DNA from 3 places in the Actinocorallia aurea genome. Region 3 is predicted to be linked to each of the others. Evidence: riboswitches for the same ligand, from Rfam matches in the RefSeq annotation. Region 3 holds a riboswitch; each other region holds the start of a gene.
What was found. Region 3 has a riboswitch for S-adenosylmethionine ahead of thrC (threonine synthase). Riboswitches for the same ligand answer to the same signal wherever they lie in the genome.

Region 1 (4,361 bases), on a different contig from region 3:
CCACGTCCTCCTGCGCCGCGGCGCTCGGCACGGTCAGGCCGTCGGTCGCGCCGTCGTTGCCCGCCGCCGCGCCGAGGATCACCGCGTGGACGCGGTCGCCGTCGGCCACCGCGTCGGCGAGCCGCTTCAGCACCACGACGCCGCCGCCCTCACCGCGCACGTAGCCGTTCGCGCGCGCGTCGAAGACGTGGCACCTGCCGTCCGGCGACAGGCCGCCGAACCGGGCCGACGCGAGGTCGGACTCGGGCGCGAGGATCAGGTTGACGCCCCCGGCCAGGGCGAGTTCCGTCTCGCCCCGGCGCAGGCTCTCCACCGCGAGCTGCACCGCGACGAGCCCGGACGCCTGCGCGGCGTCCACGGTGAGGCTCGGCCCGCGCAGGCCGAGGGCGTGGGAGACCCGGTTGGCCAGCAGCGCCCGGTTCAGCCCCGGAAGGGTGTGCCGGGTGACCGCGGCGGCCCCGGCGCGCTGCACCACCGCCGCGTAGTCGCCGTGCGTCGCGGCGGCGAAGACGCCGACCGCCCGCCCGGCGAGCCGGGCGGGCGGGACGCGGGCCTCCTCGAGCGCCTCCCAGGCCAGTTCGAGGAGGAGCCGCTGCTGCGGGTCCGCGGCGGCCGCCTCACGCGGCGAGACGCCGAAGAAGGCTGGGTCGAAAAGGTCGGTGCCCTCCAGGTATCCGCCGGGGACGCCCGACCGCGCCGTCACCGCGTCCGCGCCCGCCTCCAGCAGCCGCCAGAAGGCCGCGGGATCGGGCGCCGCCGGCAGTCGGCAGGAAAGGCCGACGACGGCGATGGGAAAGGCTGCTGCCATGCTGTCCCCCCGGGGAAGACCGATCTCTACTTGATCGATTCTGTCCACCGGGGGAAACCGCCACCAGATGCGCCGACCCCTAGCGCCCCCTATCGCGAAGCGGCCTGGAGGAATGCGGCGAGTTGGCTTCTGCGGCGCAGGCCGAGTTTGCGATAAATGCGCGTCAGATGCTGTTCCACGGTGCTCACCGTGATGTACAGCCGGGTGGAGATCTGTCGGTTCGACAGGCCGCGCGCGGCGAGTTCGGCGACCTTGGCCTCGGCCTCGCTGAGGACCGCGCGGTCCGGCGCGAGGGAAGCGAGGTCGGCCTTGGCACGTTCCGCCTCCGCCGTGTCACCGGCCTCTCGCAGTACGTCGCAGGCCTCTTCGAGCAGGGTTCGGCGCTGCTCCGCGGGGCCTGCCAGGGCGAGCAGCCGCAGCGCGGCGCCCCGGGTGCGGGTCGGCGCGGCGCCCGACAGCGCAAGCTGCTCGCGGGCCAGCCCTGCGGCCTCGGCCCGCTCGCCGAGCGCGAGCGCGGCATGCCCGGCGCCGATCCGCCAGGGGGCGAGGCCCGGCAGGTCGATGCCCCAACGCCGCATTATCGCGCCGCATTCCCGATAATCGGCCAGGGCTCGGGCGGCATTTCCGGAAGCCGCGTGGAATTGGCCGCGCGCCGCGAGATAATGCAGCCCGGCCGGCGTTTCCCACATCGCTTCGGGAACGGGGACCGCGAGATATCGGATGACGTCCTCGGTCATGCCGAGCGCCGTCTTCGCGGCGATCATCGTGGCGAACGGGACCCCTATCGCGACACCCCAGTCCCGCCACGGGATGTGCATGAGCGCGGTCCGCACGCACGCCGCCGCCTCGGCCGGGTCGCCGAGCCGCAGCGCCGTCTCCCCCCGGATCGCGGCGAACATCCCGAGCCAGACCGGATCGCAGTGCGCCGTCGTCTGCTCCAGCAGCGGACGGCACCAGCGCGCCGCCAGATCCGCCCGGTCGGCGTAGACGAGCGCGGTGAGCGCCCCGCCCAGCGACGTCAGCGCGTCCGTGCTCATCGGACAGGTCCCGAGCACCGCCTCGGCGTCCCGCACCGCGGTCTCGGCCGAGCCGGTCGCCAGCAGATCGCGCAGCACGTCGAATCCGGTCGCGCGCCCGTCCCCCGCCGCGGAGCCCGCTTCCGGAGCCGCCGAGCCGGCCGGCGTGCCCGCCGCCAAGGTCCCGATCAGCCCCGGGTACCAGACCGCGGCCCAGTCCCGGGCCCCGCCCGGACGCGGTCCGTCGTCGGGGCGCGTCAGCGCCTCCACCATCTCGCGCGGCCGCCCGGCCCGCACGAGATCCCACATCTTCTCTTCGCCGAACCTGTCCACGGCGGTCTCCGCGACCGCACTCACCACGCTCACAGTCATCCCTCACCGTTGCTTGTGACGCGAACGCCACCTGGCCTTCACCCGGGGCACCCCGCATCAGTGAGGGTTGCCGGCCAGCTAGCCGGGGCTTGACGCTGGCACTCCTTGCCGACACCACACATAATACATACTAATAAAGTAGGAAATACATGAATTTGGTCACGATTCCCGACCGGGCCGGGGGCATCCGCCATGCGGCGCACGCAAGGCGCGCGCACACGGGACGCACGGGGCGGTTGAGGGTCAAGGAGCACCCCGCCACGCGGGTACCTTCACGCGAGGGCGCCAGCCGCACGGGAGGCGTCGCACGAGGTACCCGCACGCGTCGGCGGGGTGGGGCGAGGTGCGCGGAGGTCCTCGCGGCGACGGGTCAGGGGGCGGAGCAGAGGAAGGACGTGGGCTTGACGTCCAGGGGGGAGGTGCCCGCCGGGGTGACGTCGGCGAGGGGGCCCATGGCGTTCTCGTAGCGGTACAGGGTGCAGGTGGTGCCCGCGGGCTCGGTGCGGGCCGAGGCCAGCTTGGCGGTGTAGGGGCCGGGGACCCGGTAGGGGGTGCCGGTGTCCACGCCGTAGCGGTCACAGGTCTTGTAGTCGGGTTCCTGGCAGAAGGTGATGGCGACGACCACGGACGGGGCGGGCGGCGGCGGGGTCGCGCGGGCGGGGGCGGCGGAGAGGAGGGCCGCGAGGGCGGCGGTGGTGAGGATGGGTCGGAGGCGCATCGAGTCCCTTCCGGTGGCTACGTAGAGCACCTAAGACGCTACGTGCGGCGACCGGCCGAGTCAATGCGGTCGACCCGTGTGACCTGGGGAAACGGCTCAGCGCGGGACGCCGGCGAGGGCGGGGTCGGTCGTCGCGGCGAAGGCCGGGAGGGCCAGAAGGCGGGACGTGTAGGCGGCCAGGGAAGGGAAGGCCGCCAAGGGCTCAGCCGAGAGGCCGTCGTGCGGGTTGGGCGCCGCGTCGTGGCGGACCAGGGTCACCCAGAGGCGGATGTCGGCTTCGGTGAGGGAGTCGCCGAGCAGGTACGGGGTCCGTGAGAGCGTCGCGTCGTGGCGGGCGAAGGCCCCCGCCAGGCGGGCGCGCGCGGACGCCGCCGTCGCCGGGTCCGCCGCGCGGGCCTGCTGCGCGGCCTCGTTGACGTCGGTCCGGATCTCCTCGTTGAGGACGTCGATGCGCGCGCGCAGGTGTTCGGGGTACAGCTCGACGGAAGGGTCCGCCCAGTGGGCGAACTGCGTGGCGAGGTCCAAGGTGATGTCCGGGTAGTGGTTGCTGACGATGCGGCGTTCCCGCGTGTCCCACAGGACGGGCACGGAGATGTGCCCCGGGTAGCCCGGCTCGGTGGCCTCGTAGGCTTCGCTCAGGTACCGGAACCCGTTGACGGGGTCGGCTCCGCGCCGCTCCCGGAACGCCCACCCGAGCGCGTCCCTCTCGTCGTCCACATACGACAGCCCGACGACGTCTTGGAGGCCGGCGAGTTCACGGACGATCGCGGCGCGCTGCGCGTACGGGCACGTCCAGGCCGCGTACAGGTGGTACCGCCCGGGGACGGCCGGGAAGAGCGGTGTGCCGAGACGCCCCTGGAAAGGGTAGACGGGCCGGCCAACCGCCAAGGAGGCCTGGACCCTTTCAGGGCCGTACGGGCCGTTCGCTGCGACGTCGGCGGGTGGTGCGTAGCTCACGGGTTGCCTCCTGTGCCGTGCCAAGCGCGCGCGAGCAGCTCGAAGGAGCGGACGCGGGCCGCGTGGTCGTGGACGATGGTCGTGACGAGCAGTTCGTCGGCGCCGGTGACGCGCCGGAGCGTCTCCAGCCTTTCGACGACGGTGCCGGGCGATCCCGCGAACTGGGTGGCGGTCCGGTCCACGACGAGTTCGAGGTCGGCCTCGCTCCACTCGTGCGCGGCGGCGTCGGCCTCGGTCGGGAACGGGATCGCCGCGCCGGTCCGGCGGATGCTGCGCACCCACAGCGCGTAGGGGGACGCGAGGCGGCGCGCGGTCTCGTCGTCCTCGGCGACGACGACGTCGGCGGAGACCACGACGTAGGGTTCGGCGAGCGCGTCCGACGGCTTGAACGCCGCCCGGTAGGCCTCGACCGCCTCCAGCACGTGCGAGGGAGCCACATGGTAGTTCGCCGCGAACGGCAGCCCCCGCTCCCCCGCGACCCGGGCGCTCT
Region 2 (4,361 bases), on a different contig from region 3:
CCACACGTCACGCGCGCGGGCGCCCGGTGTGTCCGGCACGGGTGGTTCGCCGGAGCCGAGCGGCGGCACTTCGAGCACCTGCCAGCCGTAGGTGGCGTGCCAGCGCAGCGCGCCGGGCCACAGGCAGCCGGGCCCCATCCGGGCGAGGCTCTCGGCCAACACGTCCCACAGGCCCCCGAGCTCCTCCATGAGCATGCCCGCGGGCAGCCCCTCCCGGTCCCCGAGCACCGGGTAGGGCTCCTCCGCCCATTCCACGCTGATCCGCCCCAGCAACTCCCACCCCCATCGGTCCCACCATGGTGACCGTCCGCAGTCCCGGCGACAACCCCGACACGGCGTGTCGGCGTGCGGCCTGACCGCACGTTCGGGCAGCAGGCTCGGCCAAGGTGTCAGGCCCGGTGGGAGAGGACCGTCGCAGCGGGTCGCGCCGTGAGGTCGGTCAGGATGTCGGGAGAGGTGCCAGGTGTGCGGAAAGCAGAGACGGCCCCGTCCGAGCGGGTCAAGCGGTCAGGCCGGTCAGGGCGGCAGGAGAGGACGACCCCGGCGCCAGATGTGCGAGAGCAGAGAACGGCCCCGTCCCAGCGGGTCGGGCCGTCAGGACGGCGGGAAGGGCGGCCCTGGCGGCGGCGGGCGGCGGCAGGACCGCCCCGTTCGAGGGGGTCAGGCGGTGAGGGCGGTGAGGGCGGCCAGGAGGCGGTCGATGTGGGCCTCGGTGGTGCCGAGGCCGAAGCTGGCGCGGACCGCGGTGGTGTCGGTGGCGCCGGTGAGGGCGGCGACGAGGGGGTGGGCGCAGAACTTGCCGTCGCGGACGCCGATGCCGTGGACGTCGGACAGGTATTCGGCGACTTCGCGGGCGCTGTGGCCGTCGACGGTGAAGGAGACGATGCCGACGCGCGGGTGGTTCGGCCCCCACAGGGACAGTTCGCGGACGGCGGGGAGGGCGGCGAGGCCGTCGCGGAGCCGGGCGAGCAGGCGCTCTTCCTCGGCGACGATGCCCTGCCAGTCGGTGAGGGCGCGGCAGGCCTCGGCGATGGCGATGGCGCCGAGCACGTTGGGGGTGCCTGCCTCGTGGCGCTGCTCGGGCTCGGCGGCCCAGGAGACGCCGCCTTCGGGGGTGACGCAGCGGGTGGCGCCGCCGCCGCGCAGGTACGGGTCGGCGGCGCGCAGCCAGTCGGCGCGGCCCGCGAGGACCCCTGCGCCGAACGGCGCGTAGAGCTTGTGGCCGGACAGGGCCACGTAGTCGTAGGGGGAGGCGTCGAACGGGCGGTGCGGGGCGAGCTGGGCGGCGTCGATCGCGATGCGGGCGCCGCAGCGGTGCGCGACGGCGGCGAGTTCACGGATCGGCCACAGCTCGCCGGTGACGTTGGATGCTGCGGTGACGACGAGCAGGCGCGGCCCCTGTGGGCAGGCGCGCAGCGCGTCCTCGGCGGCGGCGAGGGCTTCGGCGGGCGTCGCGGGGATCGGCAGCCGGACGGCGCGGCGCCACGGGAGCTGGGTGGCGTGGTGCTCGGAGGAGAACACCACGACCGACGTGCCCTGCGGGACGGCGCGGGCGAGGAGGTTGAACGCGTCGGTGGTGTTGCGGGTGAAGATCACCGACTGGGGCCCGCCGAGGAACTCGCGGACGGTCTCGCGGGCCTCCTCGTAGGCGCGGGTGGTCACCTGGGAGGCGTAGCCCGCGCCGCGGTGCACGCTGCTGTAGTAGGGCAGGGCCTGCGTGACGGCGTCGGCCACCGCCTGGAGACAGGGCGCGGAGGCGGCGTAGTCGAAGTTGGCGTAGCCGGTGAACCCGTCGCGGACGGGGACGGGGGCGTCGAGGCCGACGACGGCGGGAAGGGACGTGAGAACGGTCACGGGAGGCCTCCGGGGGCTCCATCATGGATTCCGGGAACGCCGTCCGGGGAATCCGCGCTTGCCCGGCGCCTTTGCGCAGGGCCTGGTCGTCACCCGGACCACCCCGCCGCGGAGGAGGGTTGGCGGCCAGCAAGCCGGGGCTGAACGCTGGCACTCATGACCTTCGGGTCTTTTATAGCAGGAGGACCGGGTCCTCCCGCAACCCGGTCCTCCCGCAAGGGGTCCTCACGCAACCGGCCCCTAGGAGATCCCGCCGAAGAGATCGTCCGTGTCGTCGCCGCCCTCGCCGCGCAGGCGGGAGAAGGCCTCGTGACCGAGGAACATCAGCTGGGCCTGCTCGGGGAGGGTGAACAGGAAGGCGCCGTCGCTCTGGCTGGCGTGCGCCTGGAGGGCCTCGGCCTTGCGCGCGAAGTACTCGCTGACGTCCACGACCGTGGTGACGAGCTCGTCGGGGGTGCCGAACTCGGGCTCGGCGCCCTCTTCCAGCTCGGGCCAGTCCAGGCCCCAGTTCTGCTCGCGGGCCACGCGGGCCATCTCGGCCATGGCCGAGCGCGGCATCGCGGTGGCGTACAGGCGCTCGGGGATGCCGCTGCGCTCGGTGGCGGCGACGGCGACGCGGTGGGCCTGGATGTGGTCGGGGTGCCCGTAGCCGCCGTTGTCGTCGTAGGTGACGACGACCTGCGGTCGGTAGCGCTCCATGAGGGCGACGAGCTTGTCGGTGGCGGCGTCGAGATCGGCGCCGGCGAACGAGCCGGGGGCGGTGTTGGCGGCCCAGCCGACCATGCCGGAGTCCGCGTAGCCGAGGAGTTCGACGTGTTCGATGCCGAGGATCTCGGCGGAGCGGGCGAGTTCCTTCAGCCGGGTCTCACGGACGGCGGCCGGGTCGTGGCCTTCCTCACCGGGCTTGACCCCGCCCGGTCCGTCGCCCTGCTCCCCGTTCGTGCAGGTCACGAGCACCGTTCTGATCCCCTGGGCGGCGGCGCGGGCGAGGACTCCCCCGGTGCCGATCACCTCGTCGTCAGGGTGGGCGTGCACGGCCATCAGCGTCAGCATGGGCCTCAGCCTATGCGGCTCCGGTACTCATTCCGCAGTTGAGTATCCGCGCTCTGGGGCGGCCGGGCGGCGGTCGCCAGACTGGTCGGTATGCAGCAGATCTCCCGTAATGCCGCCGCATTCGTCGTCCTCGCGATCGCCGCCGCCGCCAACTGGGCCGCCTGGCTGGGCTGGGACCAGCAGTACGACACCGCCCCGGACGGCACGGTCTCCGGGCCGTACCAGGTCTGGCAGGGCGTCGGCCTCGTCGTGGTACTCGCCGCCCTCCTCGTCGGCGGCGCGCTCCGCTTCGGCAACCTCGCCGCTTTCGGTCCCGCGCTCGGCATGGCGGCCGCCGTCGCCTACGACTGGTCCGACGACGACAGCGGCCTGTGGGTCGTCGGCGCGACCCTGATGACGCTCGGCGTCCTCGCCGGGACCCTGGTCGCGATGTCGATCGCCGCGAGCATCCGGACCAGGGCCGCGCGCCGGACGGGCGGCGCCGTCGGCCTCACCTGACGTCGAGGGCCTTCCAGCCCGTTGCGCGCTTCTGCCACTGGCCGCCGCCGGGGAACCGAGCGGAGACCTCCCCGTCGGCCGAGGCCTTGAACGTGAACGTGAACGCGCCCTTGGTGCCTGTCTTAACCGTCCCCAGCCGGACGGCCTTGCCGCTCGTGCGGCGGAACCAGATCTGGACGGAGGCTCCCTTGAGCCCGGCGAACTTGCCCTTGAGGTTGAGTCCCTTGACGGTCCCCTTCGCCTTCACCTTCGTGCCCTTGGCGGCGCTCGCGGGCGACGTCGAAGACAGCTTCGCGGCGCGCCGGACCGTAATGGCGCCGGCCTTCCTGTGGGTGACGAAGTCGTAGTACGCGTTCGACGGAGCGCCGTCGGTGGCGGCGACCTCAAGGGTGTACCTGCCTCCCCAGTCGGCCTTGTCGAGGACGGCGGTGCCCTTGTAGACGCCGTCTCCCGCAGTTCCCGACGCCCGCTTGAGGTCGCTGACGAGGGTGAAGCCCTTGCCGTTCGGGAGCCGGAGCGTGGCGTCGACGTCGGTGATCCTGGTCCCGGAGACACGGACGCGGATCGGCACCTTGGCCTTCGCGCCCGCGGTGATGACGGGGGTGCCGGAGGCCTTCGCGGAGCGGATCTTGAGTGGCCCCGCGGCGTGGGCGGGTGACGCGACGGCGACGGCCGAGAAGAGGACCGTCAGGACGAGGGGGGCGACGACGGTGCGCATGCGCGGAGTCTAGGACTTATCCTCCTGGAACTCATCAATCCAGACCTGCACCAGGAGCATCATCTCCAGCCTGATCCGGGGATCCTCCAGGTCCGTGCCGAGCAGGTCCTGGAGCCGCCCCAGCCGATACCGGACGGTCTGCGGGTGCACCTGCAGCACGGCCGCGGCCTCGGTGGCGTTGAAGCCGTTCTTCATGCACTCCAGCAGTGTCTCGGCGAGCCGGGGCGCCTGCCGCGGC
Region 3 (4,361 bases):
CCTGCTCGAGCACGGGCAGCAGGTCCTTGTTGGAGGAGGCCTTGCCGCCGACGATGAGGATGTACGGGTCGTCGAGCGACGCCTCCATCCGCTCGGGGTCGGTCACGAAGTAGGGCGAGATGTAGCCCTTGTCGAAGCGCATGCCCTCGGTGAGCTCGAGCTCCAGCCCGAAGGCGTTGCTCTCCTCGACCGTGATGACGCCTTCCTTGCCGACCTTGTCCATCGCCTCGGCGATGAGCGTGCCGATCTCGGTGTCGGCGGCGGAGATGGAGGCGGTGGAGGCGATCTGCTCCTTCGTCTCGATCTCCTTGGACAGCTGGGAGAGCTGCTCGGAGACGGCGGCGACGGCGGCCTCGATGCCCTTCTTCAGGGACATCGGGTTGGCGCCGGCGGCGACGTTGCGCAGACCCTCGCGCACCAGGGCCTGGGCCAGCACGGTGGCGGTGGTGGTGCCGTCACCCGCTACGTCGTCGGTCTTCTTGGCGACTTCCTTGACGAGCTCGGCCCCGATCTTCTCCCACGGGTCTTCGAGCTCGATCTCCTTGGCGATGGAGACACCGTCGTTGGTGATCGTGGGGGCGCCCCACTTCTTCTCCAGCACGACGTTGCGACCCTTCGGGCCGAGCGTCACCTTGACGGCGTCTGCGAGCTGGTTCATGCCACGCTCGAGACCGCGCCGGGCCTCCTCGTCGAACGCGATCATCTTGGCAGCCATTGGCTCCAGATCCTCCTCGTAGTGGATGCGGAACATGGCGGGTCGGGGGATGCCCGCGACGGACGGCCTCACCCTGCGAGCGGCCCCATGCATGCCACCCGTGAGTCAGGCCTCATCGCCTCCGACCCAGAAGCTTTGCGGTTATCACTCTCACCCAGAGAGTGCCAGAACACTGTTTAGCACTCTACCCCGGAGAGTGCAAGCCGCATGCGTGCTGAGCAGGGGCACCGCCCAAAAAGAGACCCGCGTTCCCGATTCGGGGGACGCGGGTCCGTGCGGGTGGTCGGCTCAGAGGGCGCGGACGAGGTCGGCCTGGGGGCCCCGGTCCGACTGGGTGATCTCGAACTCGACCCGCTGGCCCTGTTCGAGGGTGCGGTAGCCGTCCATCTGGATGGAGCTGTGGTGGACGAACACGTCACGGCCGCCGTCGACGGCGATGAATCCGTAGCCCTTGTCCGCGTTGAACCACTTCACGGTGCCCTGCGCCATTCTTGAACCCTGACTGGAGCCGCGGCCCCCCTGGACCGCGGAACGGCCGTGGAGTCCACCTCGGACCCCCGATCCCCATTCGAGACCGCCCGGAGATCCTGGCGTGATGGAGATGGCAACGGAACATACAGGGGTGTATCAGACAGGGGAATGTTCCGGCCGGGTGTGGCCACCATTCCCTTACCGGACAAAACGCGAAAGGGCTTTCCCATTCTGACGGGAAAGCCCTTTCTGTAAAGACGCTGTGGCTAGCAGCCGCCGGCGACCGCCGGGATGATCGACACCTGGGTGCCCGCCGGGGTCGCCGTGTCGAGGCCCTGCTCGAACCGGACGTCCTCGTCGCCGACGTAGACGTTCACGAAACGACGCAGCTTGCCCGTGTCGTCCAGAACGCGCGCGGCGATGCCCGTGTAGTTCGCCTCAAGGTCGGCGATGACATCGCGAAGGGTGTCACCGGTCGCCTTGACCTCGGCCTCGCCACCCGTGTAGGTGCGGAGAATCGTGGGAATACGGACGGAAACGCTCATATCTAGTCTCAGACCAATCCGGTAGCGCGGAACGCCTCGATCGAAGGCGCGATGTTGGCGGACGGCTTGGCGACCGGGGCCACCGCGTCCAGCGTCTTCAGGCCTTCGCCCGAGTTGATGATGACCGTCTCCAGCGACGGGTCGAGCTGCCCGCTGTCGATGAGCTTCTTCAGCACGCCGACGGTCACGCCGCCCGCGGTCTCGGCGAAGATGCCCTCGGTCCTGGCCAGCAGCCGGATCCCGTCGACGACCTCGGTGTCGGTGACGTCGTCGATGGCGCCGCCGGTGCGGCGGACCGCGTCCAGGACGTAGGGACCGTCGGCCGGGTTGCCGATCGCCAGGGACTTGGCGATCGTGTTCGGCTTGACGGGGCGGATGACGTCGAGGCCTGCCTTGAAGGCCGCCGACACCGGGCTGCACCCCTCGGCCTGGGCGCCGAACACCTTGTACGGCTTGTCTTCGACGAGCCCGAGCTTGATCAGCTCCTGGAAGGCCTTGTCGATCTTCGTCAGCTGGGAGCCGGACGCGATCGGGACGACGATCTGGTCGGGCAGGCGCCAGCCGAGCTGCTCGGCGATCTCGTACCCGAGCGTCTTGGAGCCCTCGGCGTAGTACGGGCGGACGTTGACGTTGACGAACGCCCAGTCCTCCTGCTCGCCGGCCAGCTCCGAGGCGAGGCGGTTGACGTCGTCGTAGTTGCCGTCGACCGTCACGAAGGTGCCGTCGTACACGGCGGTCGTGATGATCTTCTGCTGCTCCAGGTCGGAGGGCACGAAGACGGCGCTGCGGATGCCCGCGCGGGCCGCGGCGGCGGCGACGGCGTTGGCCAGGTTCCCGGTGGACGGGCAGGCCAGCACCTTGAAGCCGAGCTCACGGGCGGCGGCCAGGGCGACGCCGACCACGCGGTCCTTGAAGGAGTGGGTGGGGTTGCCGCTGTCGTCCTTGACCCACAGGGCGCTGAGGCCGAGCGCGGAGGCGAGCTGGTCGGCCTTCACCAGACGGGTGAAGCCGGGCTCGGTGTTGGGGATCTCGGCGACGTTCGACGGGACCGGAAGGAGGTCCTTGTAACGCCAGATGTTATGGGGGCCCGCTTCGATGCTCTCCCGGGTCACGCCCGTGATGTCATAGGAGACCTCTAGCGGGCCGAAACACTCGGAACAGGCGTAGTACGGGCCGAGTTCTACGGAGTTGCCGCATTCGCGGCAGACGAGCGCGGTGGCGTTACCCAGGTTGGGCATGATGCGAGGCTCTCCCTCATCTTTGCCTGCGCCGATCTGGTCGCAGGCCGGAGTTGGCACCTGTTCCGGGAGCGCGCGCAAGGGCTGCGCCGATCGCCGGAAGGGTTGCCGGGGCTTCGCAGGGCCGGTCCCTCCACCCCTCTGGATGAGCGCCCGTCAAAAAGCGACGGGCGTGTATGAAGTTGTGCCCCGACTTTACCTCAGGTGTCCGAAGACCCGAACAGCCGGGGCGGCCACCTGGTTGGACCGTGCCCGATTGTGAGTTGCGCCACCGCCGTCCCGGTCAGGGCCGACCTTGACCGGGATCGCCCCGATGTGCCGTGCGAGACTCGGGGGCATGCAGGTACTCGTCGCCAGCAACCGCGGTCCCGTCTCCTTCGGCCGCGCCGAAGACGGCACCCTGACCATGCGCCGGGGAGGGGGCGGCCTGGTCTCCGGGCTCGCCTCCGTGGCCGCCGGCTCCGACCTCCTCTGGGTGTGCGCGGCGCTCTCCGAAGCCGACCGCACGGCAGCCCGTCAGGACCCCGAAGGACGCCTGGACAAGGCGGGCCACGACACCGGGGCCGTGCGGATGCTCGACATCCCCGAGCAGACCTTCCACCGGGCCTACAACTCCGTCGCCAACTCGACCCTGTGGTTCGTCCACCACCTTCTCTACGCCACCCCGACCGCCCCGCACTTCGACGCCACGTTCCGGCGCGACTGGCAGGCGTACGCGGCCTACAACGCGGCCTTCGCCGGGGCGCTGAGGCAGGACGCGGAGCGGGGCGCGAAGGTCGTCGTGCAGGACTACCACCTGTCCTTGGTGCCCGGGATGCTCCGGGAGGCCAGGCCCGACCTTCGGATCGCGCACTTCTCGCACACGCCCTGGGCTCCGCCCGCCTACTTCCGGCTGCTGCCCGACGACATCGGCACCGAGATCCTGGAGGGCATGCTCGGCGCCGACCACCTCGGATTCCTCTGCGACCGCTGGGCCGAGGCGTTCCTCGCCTGCTGCGACGAGATCCTCGGCGCGGCCATCGACCCCGTCGCCGGAACGGTCACGCACCGGGGCCGGACGACCCGCGTGGGCGTCCACGCGCTGGGCGTCGACGGGCCGGAGCTGCGGGAGCGGGCCGGGCGGGCGGACGTGGCGGAGCGGATGGCCTCGCTCCGCGAGCAGGTCGGCGACAGGCAGCTCATCGTGCGGATCGACCGTACGGAGCTGTCGAAGAACATCGTCAGGGGGCTCGCGGCCTACTGGGAGCTGCTGCTCAACCATCCCGAGTGGCGGGGCCGGGTCGTGCACCTGGCGTTCGCCTACCCGTCGCGGACCGACCTTCCGGAGTACCGGGCCTACACCGCGGCGGTCGAGCGCCTCGCCTCGGAGATCAACGACGAGTTCGGCACCGC

Region 1: another riboswitch for S-adenosylmethionine. It lies ahead of ACYVOM_RS12235 (response regulator transcription factor); the one in region 3 lies ahead of thrC (threonine synthase).
Region 2: another riboswitch for S-adenosylmethionine. It lies ahead of ACYVOM_RS10310 (aminotransferase class V-fold PLP-dependent enzyme); the one in region 3 lies ahead of thrC (threonine synthase).

The regions. Positions count from the first base shown of each region.
Region 1 is NZ_BAAGPQ010000011.1:147,223-151,583, forward strand. It holds gene ACYVOM_RS12230 (type I polyketide synthase) at 1-808, opposite strand, end outside; gene ACYVOM_RS12235 (response regulator transcription factor) at 898-2,190, opposite strand; SAM riboswitch class IV at 2,201-2,306, opposite strand; gene ACYVOM_RS12240 (hypothetical protein) at 2,567-2,914, opposite strand; gene ACYVOM_RS12245 (glutathione S-transferase C-terminal domain-containing protein) at 3,011-3,871, opposite strand; gene ACYVOM_RS12250 (LLM class flavin-dependent oxidoreductase) at 3,868-4,361, opposite strand, start outside.
Region 2 is NZ_BAAGPQ010000008.1:30,305-34,665, reverse strand. It holds gene ACYVOM_RS10315 (PP2C family protein-serine/threonine phosphatase) at 1-255, opposite strand, end outside; gene ACYVOM_RS10310 (aminotransferase class V-fold PLP-dependent enzyme) at 661-1,854, opposite strand; SAM riboswitch class IV at 1,904-2,016, opposite strand; gene ACYVOM_RS10305 (PIG-L family deacetylase) at 2,095-2,907, opposite strand; gene ACYVOM_RS10300 (hypothetical protein) at 2,998-3,405, shown strand; gene ACYVOM_RS10295 (hypothetical protein) at 3,398-4,123, opposite strand; gene ACYVOM_RS10290 (PucR family transcriptional regulator) at 4,133-4,361, opposite strand, start outside.
Region 3 is NZ_BAAGPQ010000006.1:3,094-7,454, forward strand. It holds gene groL (chaperonin GroEL) at 1-715, opposite strand, end outside; gene ACYVOM_RS08175 (cold-shock protein) at 1,004-1,204, opposite strand; gene ACYVOM_RS08180 (MoaD/ThiS family protein) at 1,453-1,731, opposite strand; gene thrC (threonine synthase) at 1,740-2,969, opposite strand; SAM riboswitch class I at 2,983-3,121, opposite strand; gene ACYVOM_RS08190 (alpha,alpha-trehalose-phosphate synthase (UDP-forming)) at 3,307-4,361, shown strand, end outside.